DNA from 2 places in the Chungangia koreensis genome. Region 1 is predicted to be linked to the other one. Evidence: predicted binding sites of a transcription regulator. Region 1 holds the regulator's gene; the other holds the start of a gene.
What was found. The regulator NrdR, encoded in region 1, represses ribonucleotide reductase genes. The targets are predictions, from matches to a motif close to ACACNATATATNGTGT.

Region 1 (7,774 bases):
GATGCGCTGATCATCAACGGCAGACGGGTTCAAATCGTCAGTGAACGTGATCCGGCAAAACTTCCATGGAAAGACATGAACGTCGATCTTGTTATTGAAGCGACGGGTAAATTCAATTCTCGTGATAAAGCGGCATTGCATCTTGAAGCTGGTGCAAAAAAGGTAATTTTGACTGCACCAGGTAAGAATGAGGATAAAACAATTGTAATGGGTGTCAATGATGACGAATTGGATCTGAACACACAAGATATTATTTCAAATGCAAGTTGTACGACAAACTGCTTAGCTCCTGTTGTAAAAGTGCTAAACGATACATTCGGCATTGAAAACGGTTTAATGACAACGGTTCATGCCTACACGAATGATCAAAAGAACTTGGATAATCCACATAAGGATCTGCGCAGAGCACGTGCACTCGGCCAGTCCATCATACCTACATCAACCGGTGCAGCAAAGGCTCTTGCCCTTGTAATTCCTGAAATGAAGGGTAAAATCCATGGGATGGCATTGCGTGTACCTACGCCAAATGTTTCTCTTGTAGACTTGGTAGTAGATTTAAAGACTGACGTTACAGTTGAAGAAGTGAATGAAGCGTTCAAAAAAGCAGCGGAAGGACAACTTAAAGGGATTGTTGACTTTTCAATGGAACCGCTTGTTTCTTCTGATTACAACACGACAACTTTTTCTTCAACAATTGATGGCTTATCCACGATGGTGATGGAAGACCGCAAAGTGAAAGTATTAGCTTGGTATGACAACGAATGGGGCTATTCTGCTCGTGTTGCAGACCTTGCGGAGAAAGTAATTAATCAATTGAGATAAATTTAAATTATCGAAAGTCCCGGCATTTAATATGCCGGGATTTAGATTTTTAACAAAATAGTAATCAGGTGTAAAGATATACCTGGAGCACACGCTCCAGGCGGGCGCTTTCCGCGGGCTCGCGCCAAGCCTCCTCGGCTTCGCCTGTGGGGTCTCGGACTGTCTCGCTGTCCCGCAGGAGTCGCCGCCTTCCGCTTCTTGCGCTGGAGATTTATAATTAATGGAATAATTACACACAGAATTTATAATGGAACTTATGAAATACTTGGTTCCTCTGTTTACTTGAATGAGAATTGAGAAAGTTTATGATTACTTTTTAAATTTTAAGTTTGTACATAAGCAGTTCTTGCCACGTAGACTCCTGTGGGAATAGCTTGAGCTGAAGACCCCGCATACAACAAGATTTATTGAACAAAGGCTAAACCCGCCGCGTCCTGGCTGCTCCACCGCTTCGCTTGTCGCAAAATTGCTGGGGAGCAGATTCCGGTAGCTATTTGGCAACGCCTTTGTGACCAACCTCCTGTTGGCCCGAAGCCAAGCCCACGGAAAGCGAAGTGGCGGGAACTGCTGGTTGTTAATATTCTAATTTTTAAGTGAAATGATGACTCTGTCAACAGTTAGTACCCGGTATTTAATAAGCCGTGATTTTTTCTCTTGCTTTCGTGTATGAAACAACCTATAATGTGATTCGTGAACTAAATAGTACACACTGACTGCTTAAAGGGTTAGGACCTCTTTGGACTAACTTTCCCCCGTGGTAGTCGACTTTGATGATTTTGCAATTCACCAAAATTATGTCAAAGGGGGAAGCGAACCATGGAAACTATGGGTCGTCACGTAATTGCAGAGCTGTGGGAATGTGATTTTGATAAGTTGAACGACATGAATTATATTGAACAGACATTTGTCGATGCGGCATTGAAGTCTGGTGCTGAAATTCGTGAAGTTGCTTTTCATAAATTTGCTCCACAAGGTGTCAGTGGTGTCGTGATCATTTCTGAATCACATTTGACAATCCACACCTTCCCGGAACATGGCTATGCAAGCATTGATGTGTATACGTGCGGACATCTCGATCCGACAATTGCTGCAAATTATATTGCGGCAGCACTGGGTGCAAAGACTCGTGAAACGGTTGAAGTTCCGCGCGGCATGGGTCCGGTCAAGGTTGATCCATTAATACCGACTGTAACTGCATAATGAAATCATAGCAGAGGATGCCTTCCTCTGCTTTTTCAATTTTTGAAGAAGACTATTATTTGAGCAGTTCGAAGTAAAGATGGGACAAATCATTCATTAAATATTCACAAATGTTGGATGTTGCCCTACAAAGCAACTCTTTTTGTTATACTATTTACAAGTAAATTGAGAATCAGGAGTTGGCTGTATGAAATGTCCGGCATGCCATCATAATGGTACACGGGTTGTAGATTCAAGACCTGTAGATGAAAATAAATCAATCCGAAGGCGGCGCGAATGTGAATCGTGCGCCTATCGTTTTACGACTTTTGAGAAGGTCGAAGAAATGCCCCTTGTGGTTGTTAAGAAAGACGGTTCCCGTGAGGAATTCAGCAGGGAGAAGGTCCTTCGAGGCTTGATCAGAGCCTGTGAAAAGCGCCCGGTCTCTTTAGATTCCTTAGATGAGGTAGTCTTTTCTATTGAAAAAGAATTACGGAGAATAGGAAATTCCGAAGTTAAATCGGAAGCTGTCGGTGAAATGGTCATGGATCGTTTAGCGAAAATTGACGAGGTTGCCTATGTTCGGTTTGCTTCCGTCTATCGCCAATTCAAAGATATTAATGTTTTTATTGAAGAACTGAAGGATCTTTTAAAAAAAGGTGAACATTGACCATACATAAAAAAGGAAAGGAGGCGGACTTGTGATAACCCTATATAAAGAAGTTCAACCAGCAGATCCTTTTGTTGTCCGGCTCCCATACCCTTTTTCTGATTATGATCGGCAAATGTTGACTCTTTTCTATCAGCCCTTAGTTGGCGCGCAGGCTATGAGTTTATATTTAACACTCTGGGCGGATGCTGAACAGGCTGGAGATAAGGAGTTTACTCATTATTATTTAATGAACTCACTTGATTTGCCGATTGGCAAGATTTTCGAAGCCCGAATTTCTCTGGAAGCCATCGGTCTTTTGCAGACATGGAAAAAAGAAGAGGACAACAATCGATCGTTTACATATGAACTATTGGGTCCGCTCGATGCAAAAACATTTTTTGACGATGCCCTTCTATCCGTCTTTTTATTTAACCGAATAGGGGAACATGCATATAAACGATTAAAGGATCGCTTTTTAAAGCCCGAGGTTGAGATGGAAGGATATGAAGATATCTCACGTTCTTTTTTAGATGTTTTCCAACCTTCTTCTAGATTGGACCAATTCAAACAAGATCAGGTCCAATATGCTGAAGCCAAAGTTACAAAGGGAATTCCATTCCAGTATGAATTTGATTTTTCATTGTTGTTTGCAGGTCTTTCAGAGCAAATGATTCCGACAAAGGCTTTCAATGCTCGTATAAAGGAAACCGTCAAAAGACTTGCATTCCTCTATTCCTTTACACCTATTGATATGCAAAAAGTAGTCCTGCTGGCTTTGGACGATAATTTTTCCATATCCGAGGATCTCTTGAAGAAAGCGGCAGCTGACTATTACAAGTTGGCAACTTCTAAGGACATCCCTTATTTGAAAAAATCATTTGTCCAAACGCCGGAAATCGGACAACCGATGCAGAAAGAGCAGCTTTCGAAGGAAGAAGAGCTCCTTCAATATTTGGAAACCACACCCCCTGCTCAAGTGTTGAAAGATATGCAAGGAGGAAAAGAACCGCTCCCTGCAGATGTCTTGTTTGCACAGCAGCTTGTGATGAATCATCAAATGCCTGTTGGCGTGGTGAACGTATTACTTCAATACGTCTTATTACGTACTGACATGAAGCTCACAAAGAACTATGCAGAAAAGATTGCTTCCCATTGGATTAGAAAGAATGTTCAAACTGCAAAAGAAGCGATGACGCTTGCCCGCAAGGAACATTCACAATATTTGCAGTGGAAAAATGATGGGGGTAAGAAGGCGGCACCCGCTAAAAAGGCAGTACGTGAGGAAAAGGTGCCTGAATGGTTTTATAAAAAGCAACAGTCGAATGTACAGGAGCCGGTTTCAGGCCAGATCAATGTTGAAGAAGAACGCAAAAAGCTTTTAGCTGAGCTTGGCGTATTGAAGGATGAGGTGAAGAAATAATGGAACCAATCCGTGAAACGTTAAAAAGGGTTATCAAAGCTCCTTCGTTTGCAGAACGGTATGAGGCGATGAAAAATGAAATACTGGAAGACCAAGGCGTCCAGCAATTTCTAATGGAACATTCAAACGAAATCAACAAGCAAGTCGTAGATCGTGGGCTTGGCAAATTATACGAATATACATCCCAATCCCATCAGTGCGAAGGGTGCCCAGGACTCGACCAGTGTGTAAACATGATGAAAGGGTTTGAACCGAAACTCGTTTTGAATAGAGGACTAATTGACGTAGATTATATCCGGTGCCCAAGGAAGATTGTAGAAGATGATCGGCGTAAAGTATCTTCTATGATCGATAGTATGTATATGTCCAAAGATGTTCTGGATGCCCGGTTGTCAGATGTCGATGTCCAGCATGACAGCAGAGTGTGGGCCCTTCGTGCGGCAAAAGACTTCTTAAACGAATATGATCGAACGAACGAGCTCCCTTCTGCCGGATTATACTTGCATGGGGAATTTGGAGTTGGGAAGTCCTATATTTTGGGTGCGCTCGCCAATGAGTTAGCGGAGCGCCATATTCGGACATTGCTCGTATATGTACCTGAATTTTTGAGAGAAATGAAGCAATCCATCCAGGATTCTACGCTTCAGGAGAAGGTTGACTTTGTCAAAAAGGCACCAGTTTTAATGTTGGATGATATCGGAGCGGAATCCATGTCAAGCTGGACACGCGATGAAGTGATTGGTACGATCCTCCATTATCGGATGTCTGAAAAACTTCCGACGTTCTTCTCATCTAACTTTACGTTGGAAGAACTGGAACATCATCTTGCTTACACGCAGCGCGGTGAAAAAGAAGTCGTGAAAGCAGCCAGGATTATGGAAAGGATTCGAACATTGGCGGTTCCGGTCCGATTAAGCGGTAAGAATTGGCGAAACGGACAGTGAATTAAATCTTTTTTAACTACTTGCAATTCTTTTCATTCCGTACTATACTGACTGACATACGAATATTGAAATGCTTGGAAGAGGACATGAATCATTTGTACGACTTGCAGAGAGAGAAGCCTTGGCTGGAAGCTTCTTAGTACGACAATGGATTTACCGCCTCGGAGCAGCAGTGGCGAATTGAGTAGCCACTGACGGTACCGGCCCGTTAGCCGACGCAAAGCTTCGTCTCTTCAGCATGTTGCTGAATAGAAGGAAGAAGGGTGGAACCACGAACTAAGTCTCGTCCCTTTTCAGGGATGGGGCTTTTTTTATTTGGCTTAAAATCATAGTAGCGAAAGGCAGCGACTCCTCGAAAATGCTTCGCATTTTCTTCGTGCGGTGTTTATTCAAGGAAGTTTATTCAATGTCCAGCGGGAAAAGCAATTTAGGATTTATGAAGGAAGAAAGGCTAAGAATGCCGCGTCCTGCGGCGTCGCCTTTCTGACCAACATCCTGTTGGCCAGCGAAAAGCGCCTGCCTGAAGCGGCTATGTTATTAAGACCACTAAGTTGAAAAAGGAGTGCAGAAAAATGGCAGAAGTAATCAAATTGACATTTCCCGATGGGGCTGTAAAGGAGTTCCCAGCCGGTACAACCACTGAAGATGTCGCTGCTTCCATCAGCCCGGGCCTTAAGAAAAAAGCGCTTGCCGGTAAGTTGGATGACAAGCTTGTCGATCTTCGCTATCCGCTTCCTCACGATGGGGCGATTGCAATCATTACACCGGAATCTCCGGAAGCTTTAGAAATCCTTCGTCATAGTACTGCCCACTTATTAGCACAAGCAGTTAAACGACTATTCAAAGACGTTAAATTAGGAATTGGACCAGTAATCGAGAGTGGATTCTACTACGATATCGATTCTCCAGAGCCGATTACAGCAGATGATTTAGCAGACATCGAAAAAGAAATGAAAAAAATCATCAATGAAAATCTTGAAATCGTTCGTGAAGATGTTTCCCGTGCTGAAGCAGAGAAACGCTTCAAGGAAATTGGCGATGAATACAAACTTGAGTTACTTGAAGCAATCCCTGAAGACGAACAAGTATCCATCTATACACAAGGTGAATTCTTTGACCTTTGCCGCGGTGTTCACGTGCCATCCACTGGCAAATTGAAAGAGTTTAAATTGTTAAGTATCGCAGGTGCTTATTGGAGAGGGAACAGCGACAATAAGATGCTTCAACGTATTTACGGTACTGCATACTTCAAGAAAGAGGACTTGGCAGAACATCTTCGTCTACTTGAGGAAGCAAAAGAGCGTGATCATCGTAAAATTGGTAAAGAACTTGATCTGTTCATGAATTCTCAATTGGTTGGTCAAGGCTTGCCGCTTTGGTTACCAAAAGGAGCAACAATTCGCCGTGTTATTGAGCGTTATATTGTCGATAAAGAACAAAGACTTGGTTACAACCATGTGTATACTCCGGTTTTAGGCAGTGTCGATCTTTATAAGACAAGCGGACACTGGGCACATTATCAAGAAGATATGTTCCCTGTTATGGATATGGATAACGAGCAGCTTGTATTACGTCCGATGAACTGTCCTCATCATATGATGATTTTCAAAAATGGCATTCATTCTTATCGTGATCTCCCATTGCGGATTGCTGAACTTGGAACGATGCATCGTTACGAAATGTCCGGAGCATTATCCGGTCTTCAACGTGTTCGTGGAATGACTTTGAACGATGCTCACATTTTTGTCCGTCCCGATCAAATAAAGGAAGAATTCCAACGGGTAGTTCGTCTAATCTTGGAAGTGTATAAGGATTTTGACTTGAATGATTATTCCTTCCGCTTGTCTTATCGTGATCCTCAAGATACTGAAAAGTATTTCGATGACGATGAAATGTGGGAACGTGCACAATCCATGTTGAAAGAGGCAATGGATGATCTCGGACTTGACTACTTCGAAGCAGAAGGCGAAGCTGCATTCTATGGTCCGAAATTGGATGTTCAAGTTAAGACAGCACTTGGTAAAGAGGAGACTTTATCCACAGTTCAATTGGACTTCCTTCTTCCAGAACGTTTTGACTTGAATTATATTGGTCAAGACGGAAAACAACACCGTCCGGTAGTCATTCACCGCGGGGTCGTGTCAACTATGGAACGGTTTGTAGCATTCTTGATCGAAGAATATAAAGGTGCTTTCCCGACTTGGCTTGCTCCAGTCCAAGTGGAAATCATCCCTGTATCAAACGAAGTGCACTTCGATTATGCGAGCAAGTTACGGGATGAATTAGTAGAAGCAGGCTTCCGTGTCGAAATTGACGACCGTGAAGAAAAGCTTGGCTATAAGATCCGTGAAGCGCAAGTGCAGAAGATTCCATACATGCTTGTTCTCGGTGACAAGGAATTGGAATCCGGTGCTGTCAATGTACGGAAATACGGCGAACAATCAAGTGAAAGTATATCTTCCGATGATTTCTTAAATCGTTTGAAGGATGAAGTGAAATAAACCAAATCTTTCTGTTGACGTTACCAAGGATACATGGTAGTATAAATAAGGTTAATGAATACAGTTTGTGGTATAAGCAGGAGCTGCCCGCTTCTCACCTGATTGACGCTTTAGTTGTTAACAGGTAAGTACACTTTGATTGTACCGTACAGGTTAGTACGTACTCATATGCGGGTGGACAACTTTTGTCCACCCGTTTTTTAATGGAATGGACCTGGAGGGCACCTCCCTTTACGGGATGTACCCAAATCATGTA
Region 2 (7,774 bases), on a different contig from region 1:
CAGCCGTACGATTATGGTCGAAAATTTTAGAAGTGGGTCAAGATGAAGGAATTTTACCATGTGGTCTTGGTGCACGGGATACTCTCCGTTTTGAAGCTTGCCTGCCTCTATATGGGCAAGAATTATCAAAAGATATTTCACCGTTGGAAGCAGGCGTTTCTTTTGTTGTTAAGCTACAGAAGGAGTCGGATTTCATCGGGAAACAAGCGTTAGCTGAACAAAAAGAAGCCATCCCGCGTAAACTTGTCGGAATTGAAATGATCGACAAAGGAATTCCAAGAACCGGTTATGCTCTTTTCAAGGGAGAAGAAAAAATCGGTGAGGTGACGACTGGGACACAATCACCGACTTTGAAGAAAAATATCGGACTTGGTTTGGTGAAAACTGAATTTGCTAATATCGGTGAAGAAATAACGGTTGAAATCAGAGGAAAACAGCTAAAAGCTGTAGTAGCTGAAACACCATTTTACAAGCGTGGACAATAAACGATAGAGGAGTAGTGTAACCCTATGAAACATCGGTACTTACCAATGACGGAACAAGACCAAAAGGAAATGCTGGAGGTCATCGGCATCTCTTCCGTCGACGAATTATTTGCTGATATTCCGGAAAAAGTTAGATTCCAAGGTTTATATAATATTAAGGAAGCAAAATCTGAGGGGTCATTGTTAAAGGAACTTTCCGCACTGGCTAATAAAAACGCCGATAGTAAAAGTTTTGCTTCTTTCATAGGAGCAGGAGTGTACGATCACTATAAACCTGTAATTGTAGATCATGTCATTTCCCGCTCTGAATTTTATACCGCTTATACACCATATCAACCCGAAATCTCACAAGGAGAGTTACAGGCGATTTTTGAATTCCAAACGATGATTGCTGAATTAACTGGCATGGACTTGGCCAACTCTTCTATGTACGATGGTGGAACTGCTTTAGCAGAAGCTGGAATGCTTGCAGCTGGTCAAACTCGCCGTAAGAAAATCCTGATTTCATCTTCCGTACATCCAGAATCGCGTGATGTTGTCCGCACATATGCTGCCGGACAATCGATTGAGGTGGTTGAAATCCCACATGAAAATGGTGTGACTGATGTCGAAGCACTGAAAAATATGATTGATGATCAAACAGCAGCTGTAATGGTTCAATATCCTAATTTCTTCGGACAAATTGAAGACTTGAAGAGATTTTCTGAGATCACCCATGATGCAAAGGCGTTGTTTGTTGTTTCTGCCAACCCTCTTTCATTAGGTGTATTAACACCTCCCGGAAAATTAGGTGCTGATATTACCGTAGGGGATGCACAACCTTTCGGCATTCCAGAATCTTTCGGTGGTCCTCACTGTGGTTACTTCGCGGTTACGAACAAATTAATGAGGAAGGTCCCTGGCCGTCTTGTCGGTCAAACAAAGGACGAACAAGGCAGACGCGGTTTCGTGTTGACTTTACAGGCCCGTGAACAGCATATCCGTCGAGATAAAGCGACATCTAACATTTGCTCTAACCAAGCTCTTAACGCATTGGCAGCTTCAGTAGCTATGACTGCATTAGGTAAAAAAGGTGTAGTTGACATTGCTAAACAAAATATCGTAAAAACTCATTACGCTAAAAATGCCTTCAAACAAGCAGGTTTCGATGTGGTATTCGATGGCCATCACTTTAATGAAATTGTAGTAGACTGCAAACAGTCCGTAAAAGAAGTGAATAAGGCATTGCTTAAAAAAGGCATCATCGGTGGATATGATTTAGGTTTATCTTATCCGGAATTGGAAGGACACATGTTGATTGCCGTTACTGAACAACGTACAAAAGAAGAAATCGATGCACTTGTGCAAGAAATGGGGGCTATCCATGCATAACGAAAACCAACCACTCATTTTTGAATTGACGAAGGAAGGCCGTGTCGGCTATAGCCTGCCAGAACTTGATGTGCCGGAGATTGAACTTTCAGAACTTCTTCCTGCTGATGCTATCCGTGAAACAGAAGCAGAACTTCCTGAAGTTTCGGAATTGGATATCATGAGACACTATACAGCTTTATCCAGAAGAAACCACGGTGTGGATTCCGGTTTCTATCCGCTTGGATCTTGTACTATGAAATACAATCCAAAAATGAACGAAACAGCAGCAGGGTTACCAGGCTTTGCAAATATCCATCCATTGCAAGATGAGTCAACGGTTCAAGGCGCAATGGAGCTAATGTACGATTTACAAGAGCATTTAGTTGAAATTACTGGAATGGATGAAGTGACACTGCAACCGGCTGCTGGTGCTCATGGTGAATGGACTGCACTCATGATGATCAAAGCTTTCCATGAAGCTAATGGAGATACACAACGGACGAAAGTGATTGTACCTGACTCTGCACACGGTACAAACCCAGCTTCAGCTACTGTGGCCGGTTTCGAAACTGTGACTGTTAAATCAGACGAAAACGGATTGGTCGATCTTGAAGACTTGAAGCGTGTAGTCGGTCCTGATACAGCAGCTCTTATGTTAACGAACCCGAACACACTTGGGTTGTTCGAAGAAAACATTTTAGAGATGGCTGAAATCATCCATGGCGTTGGCGGAAAACTATACTATGATGGTGCAAACTTGAATGCTGTTATGTCTAAGGCTCGTCCCGGAGATATGGGCTTTGACTGCGTGCATTTAAATCTTCACAAAACTTTCACAGGACCTCACGGTGGAGGAGGACCAGGCTCTGGTCCGGTTGGTGTTAAGAAAGAGCTAATTCCTTACTTGCCTAAGCCAGTTTTAGTTAAGACGGAAGAAGGCTATCATTTTGACTATAACCGTCCACAAGCAATCGGACGTGTAAAACCGTTCTATGGGAACTTCGGCATTAATGTCCGTGCATACACGTACATTCGGACGATGGGTCCGGATGGCTTAAAAGCCGTAACGGAAAATGCTGTATTAAATGCAAACTATATGATGAGAAGACTTGAACCTTATTTCGATCTTCCATATAACAGACACTGTAAGCATGAATTTGTACTAAGCGGGCGCAGACAGAAAAAGTTAGGGGTCCGTACACTTGATATGGCTAAGCGTCTGCTCGACTTTGGTTACCATCCACCAACTATCTACTTCCCATTGAATGTTGAAGAAGGAATGATGATCGAACCAACGGAAACAGAGTCTAAGGAAACATTAGACGCGTTTTGCGACGCTATGATCCAAATAGCTAAAGAGGTTGAGGAAACGCCTGAAATCGTTCAGGAAGCACCTCATACAACTGTCATTAGCAGACTTGATGAAGCAACTGCGGCCCGTCAGCCGATTCTTCGTTATCAAAAAGCTGAATAAAAATTTGGCGAACCGGTGAAATCATCGGTTCGCTTTGAAATGGAAAAGAAAAAAACGCTGTCAAAACAGGTTATTGCCTGCACTGACAGCGTTTTATTATTTTGATTTCACTTTTCCTGTCCACGTTCTGAAACCGCCTTGAAGCTGGTACAGTTGCTCATACCCTTTTTTCTTTAAAAATAGGGCAGCGCGGGCACTTCCTGCACCATTTTGATCATACAGGTATACAGGCTTGTCCGGACGAATCTCTTTATAACGCATCCGCATTTGTGAGGAAGGGATATTCCGGGCACCTAAAATATGGCCAGCGTCAAAATCCTTCGGTTCGCGGACATCGATTAATTGTGCTTTTCGATACCCTTGAATAAATTCATCTTGGGAGAGACCGGATACAGCTTTCCGAAGACGTAACATGTTGATCAAAAGATAGACGATCAACCCAAATAAAATTCCAGCGATAATATATAGCGTCACAGCGACTTTCCCCTTTCTTTCTCTATTTCATTATAAAAGATTCTATAGCGGTTATTCAATTCCAATGTTAAAATGGTTTTCATAGTTCAACAAAACCTCTTAAATTTCGACTTCTAAACGGACGCACCTCTTGTTAAAAAATGTAAGCAGCCAAGGACCTTTGGCTTATTTTAATTCACCTTCATTCTACAAACCCTTGATAATTATAGCTTGTCTATTATCTTCAAAAAATAGGAAGTAAATTTGAATTGAAAATAAGATTCAATATGTAGTATCGTTGGGTATGTACATAATACAACATATAGTATTACTGCCAATTGGATAGGGAGGAATCATAGTTATGGTATTAGCTTCACACCGTTCACATCCTGAGTTAAACGTAAAGTCTTTGAATGAGGACATCGAGAGTTTCCCACAAGTACACCCGATTACACCGGATATGAAACTTACACACAAAGGCGTATCAAGACTTGTCATGATTGATAGGTATTCATTCAAAGATACGGAGAAGAAAACCTTAAAGGCAGGAGACTTCGTAGTCTTAACGGTCAAAGAAGATCCAAAATTCCCTGCACGTGGTCTGGGTTATATCGTTTCTGTTGATGCAAATAATCGCAAAGCAGAAGTATGGATTGAGGAAGATTACCGAAGTGCGATTGATGATCAAATGGAATTGGAAACAGGCATTGTAAAACGCTCCATTGACGTCATCGAAAAACCTCTTGAAGTATTTTACGAGCAAATTGCTAAAAGGAATGCATTCGGTCTTTCCAGAGTTGAAAAGACGGAAGAAAAAAGGGAAGAATGGTTCAACAAATTCTACGAACAGTTAGTTTCACTAAATTTTGTACCTGCTGGACGTGTCCTTTATGGTGCTGGTTCTGAAACAGACGTCACTTATTTTAACTGTTACGTCATGCCATTCGTGCCGGATTCTCGTGAAGGCATCTCCGATCACCGTAAACAAGTCATGGAAATCATGAGCCGTGGTGGCGGTGTTGGTACAAACGGTTCAACACTTCGTCCGCGCAATACATTGGCAAGAGGAGTTAACGGTAAGTCATCCGGATCAGTATCTTGGTTAGATGATATTGCCAAATTAACTCACTTAGTTGAGCAAGGTGGTTCCAGACGTGGTGCACAGATGATCATGCTGGCCGATTGGCACCCGGACATTGCTGAGTTTATCATTTCAAAAATGCAAAATCCGAGAATTCTTCGTTTCCTTCTTGAACAAACAGAAGATGAAACGATTAAACGATTAGCAAAAGAAAAATTGAAATTCAAACCTTTAACACAGCAAGAAGAAGCGATGTACCAAGGAATCGTCAACTACAAGCAAATCCCAGGTTTAGGTGGATTCAACGAAGCGATCATTAAGGACGCCGAAACAAAACTTCGTGACGGAGGAACATACAGTGTCCACAATCCAGAATTCCTGACGGGTGCTAATATTTCTGTTACATTGACAAAAGACTTCATGGACGCAGTAGAAAAAAATGAAGATTTTGCATTGCGTTTCCCGGCCGTTGAAGATTACACAGAAGAAGAAATGGCAATCTACAACGAAAAATGGCATGAAGTTGGAGATGTGCGTGAATGGGAAGAAATGGGCTTCAAAGTGCGGACCTACCGTACAATGAAAGCTCGTGAACTTTGGAACTTGATCAATATTTGTGCAACATACTCTGCAGAGCCGGGAATCTTCTTCATCGACAATGCAAATGATATGACGAATGCGAAAGCGTACGGTCAAAAAGTTGTTGCAACAAACCCATGTGGGGAGCAACCCCTCGCACCATATTCAGTCTGCAACTTGGCTGCTGTCAACTTAGCGCAATTTGCAGATAAAGAAACAAATTCGGTTGATATTGACCGTTTGAAAGAAACTGTACGTGTTGGCGTCCGTATGCAGGACAATGTCATAGATGCAACACCATACTTCCTTTCTGAAAACGAGAAACAAGCACTTGGCGAACGTCGGATCGGTCTTGGTGTCATGGGCTTGGCTGACCTCTTAATCTATTGCGAGAAAGAATACGGAAGCCCTGAAGGTAACGATCTCGTTGATAGAGTATTTGAAACAATTGCGGTAACAGCCTACGAAACTTCTGTCGAATTAGCGAAGGAACGTGGTAGTTTCCCATTCCTTGCGGGTGAAACGGAAGAAGAAACAGCTGCTTTACGTAAAGCATTTACACAATCCGGATTCATGCAAAAAATGCCTGAGCACTTGCGTGATGAGGTGTTAGCGAATGGAATCCGCAATTCTCACTTATTGACGGTTGCACCTACTGGTTCGACTGGTACAATGGTGGGTGTTTCTACAGGACTTGAGCCATATTTCTCATTCACTTACTACCGTAGTGGACGTCTTGGCAAGTTCATTGAAGTTAAAGCGGATATCGTAAAAGAATTCTTAGATCGTAATCCAAAGGCAGACGAGGAAAACTTGCCGGAGTGGTTCGTAACAGCAATGGAATTGGCTCCAGAAGCCCATGCGGATGTGCAGTGCATTATCCAACGCTGGGTTGACAGCTCAATCTCCAAAACTGTGAATGCTCCTCGCGGATACACGGTTGAACAGGTTGAAAAAGTGTATGAGCGTCTTTACAAAGGTGGCGCTAAAGGTGGAACAGTCTATGTTGACGGAAGCCGTGACTCGCAAGTATTGACGTTAAAAGCGGAAGAAAACTCAATGGAAGAAAATACAGATGTCCAGGAGAAGGTAACTGAGAAGCGTCCAGTCGTATTAATTGAAACGATTCAAGACCTTCGCTCTACAAATGTTACAATCGGTTCCGAAGTAGGCAACACTTGCCCAGTATGCCGTCAAGGGACAGTTGAAGAATTGGGCGGCTGCAATACATGTACGAATTGTGGTGCTCAACTGAAGTGTGGTTTATAAAATAGCGCAGGCTTGTCTTTGGACAAGCCTGTTTTTTTGCGTCTAATTTCTTGGAAAACTGTAAAGACTTCAAGAATGGAGGCGATATTTATATGAACCGTGCAGTATTATTTTGGACATCAATTGTATCTTCATCATTTTTTGTGCTTAGCTTAAAATTCTATGATGTTTTTCATTTTATCGATTGGAAACCGTTAGGATGGTCAAAAAGATATCATGTATTTGAAGAAAGTCCAGGTCTCCTCAGATGGATTGTCTTATTTTTGATTATTTTCATCTTCTCGCTATTACTATATTATTTGGCGAAATGGGCGAAAAAAGCGAAGCCTGCTATAATGTCATTGATTGTTGGCTTAATCATAGCTTTACTAATCGAGTGGATGATTCAACGTCCAAATGAGCTTGGCGAATATTTCAAAGACTTTTCTATCCCTTTTGGAGTTTTAGTACTTATAACGACTCGATTTATCGTGGAAACAGCCATTTTTAATTCTGTTAAACCGTTTTCTGATCCGAAATAAGTTGCTGGATGTTAGGGGTATGATAAAATAAAAAAGAAAATCATCTGGTGAAAGGATCACGGACATGAATATGCTTTTATTGAATGGACCGAACTTGAACCGGCTCGGTAAGCGGGAGCCCCATATTTACGGTAACGAAACTTTGGAAATGATTGAAAATCGTCTAAAATCCTTGGCAAGTCAACATGGGTTTGACTTACAGTGTTTTCAATCTAACCATGAAGGAGAACTGGTTGATCGGATCCATCTTGCGGAAGATGAGGGGTGCGACGGTATTATCTTGAATCCCGGTGCTTTTACTCATTATAGTTACGCGATTAGAGATGCTATCGCCAGTGTTGCTGTACCTGTAATCGAAGTTCATCTGTCCAACATACATAAACGGGAAGAATTCCGCCATACTTCTGTTCTCGCTGCTGAATGCGAAGGACAGATCGCTGGTTTTGGTTCCTATGGCTATGAGATGGCATTCTATTCGTTCCTTCACCGATTCAAAAGGGGAATGGAAAATGGATAAACTAACTAAACTACGCTCTGTCATGAAAGATGAGGGTATTGA

Region 2: a site for NrdR is predicted at 4,079-4,094, ahead of ACFOZY_RS11995 (vitamin B12-dependent ribonucleotide reductase). Genes of this name have one in related genera too.

Annotation. Positions count from the first base shown of each region.
Region 1 is NZ_JBHSEC010000005.1:158,871-166,644, forward strand. Features, by position in the region: gene ACFOZY_RS05120 (glyceraldehyde-3-phosphate dehydrogenase) at 1-822, shown strand, start outside; gene speD (adenosylmethionine decarboxylase) at 1,639-2,022, shown strand; gene nrdR (transcriptional regulator NrdR) at 2,210-2,671, shown strand; gene ACFOZY_RS05135 (replication initiation and membrane attachment family protein) at 2,703-4,073, shown strand; gene dnaI (primosomal protein DnaI) at 4,073-5,017, shown strand; gene thrS (threonine--tRNA ligase) at 5,590-7,518, shown strand.
Region 2 is NZ_JBHSEC010000019.1:550,290-558,063, forward strand. Features, by position in the region: gene gcvT (glycine cleavage system aminomethyltransferase GcvT) at 1-485, shown strand, start outside; gene gcvPA (aminomethyl-transferring glycine dehydrogenase subunit GcvPA) at 510-1,856, shown strand; gene gcvPB (aminomethyl-transferring glycine dehydrogenase subunit GcvPB) at 1,849-3,312, shown strand; gene ACFOZY_RS11990 (rhodanese-like domain-containing protein) at 3,409-3,726, opposite strand; gene ACFOZY_RS11995 (vitamin B12-dependent ribonucleotide reductase) at 4,127-6,694, shown strand; gene ACFOZY_RS12000 (hypothetical protein) at 6,787-7,215, shown strand; gene aroQ (type II 3-dehydroquinate dehydratase) at 7,280-7,732, shown strand; gene ACFOZY_RS12010 (M24 family metallopeptidase) at 7,725-7,774, shown strand, end outside.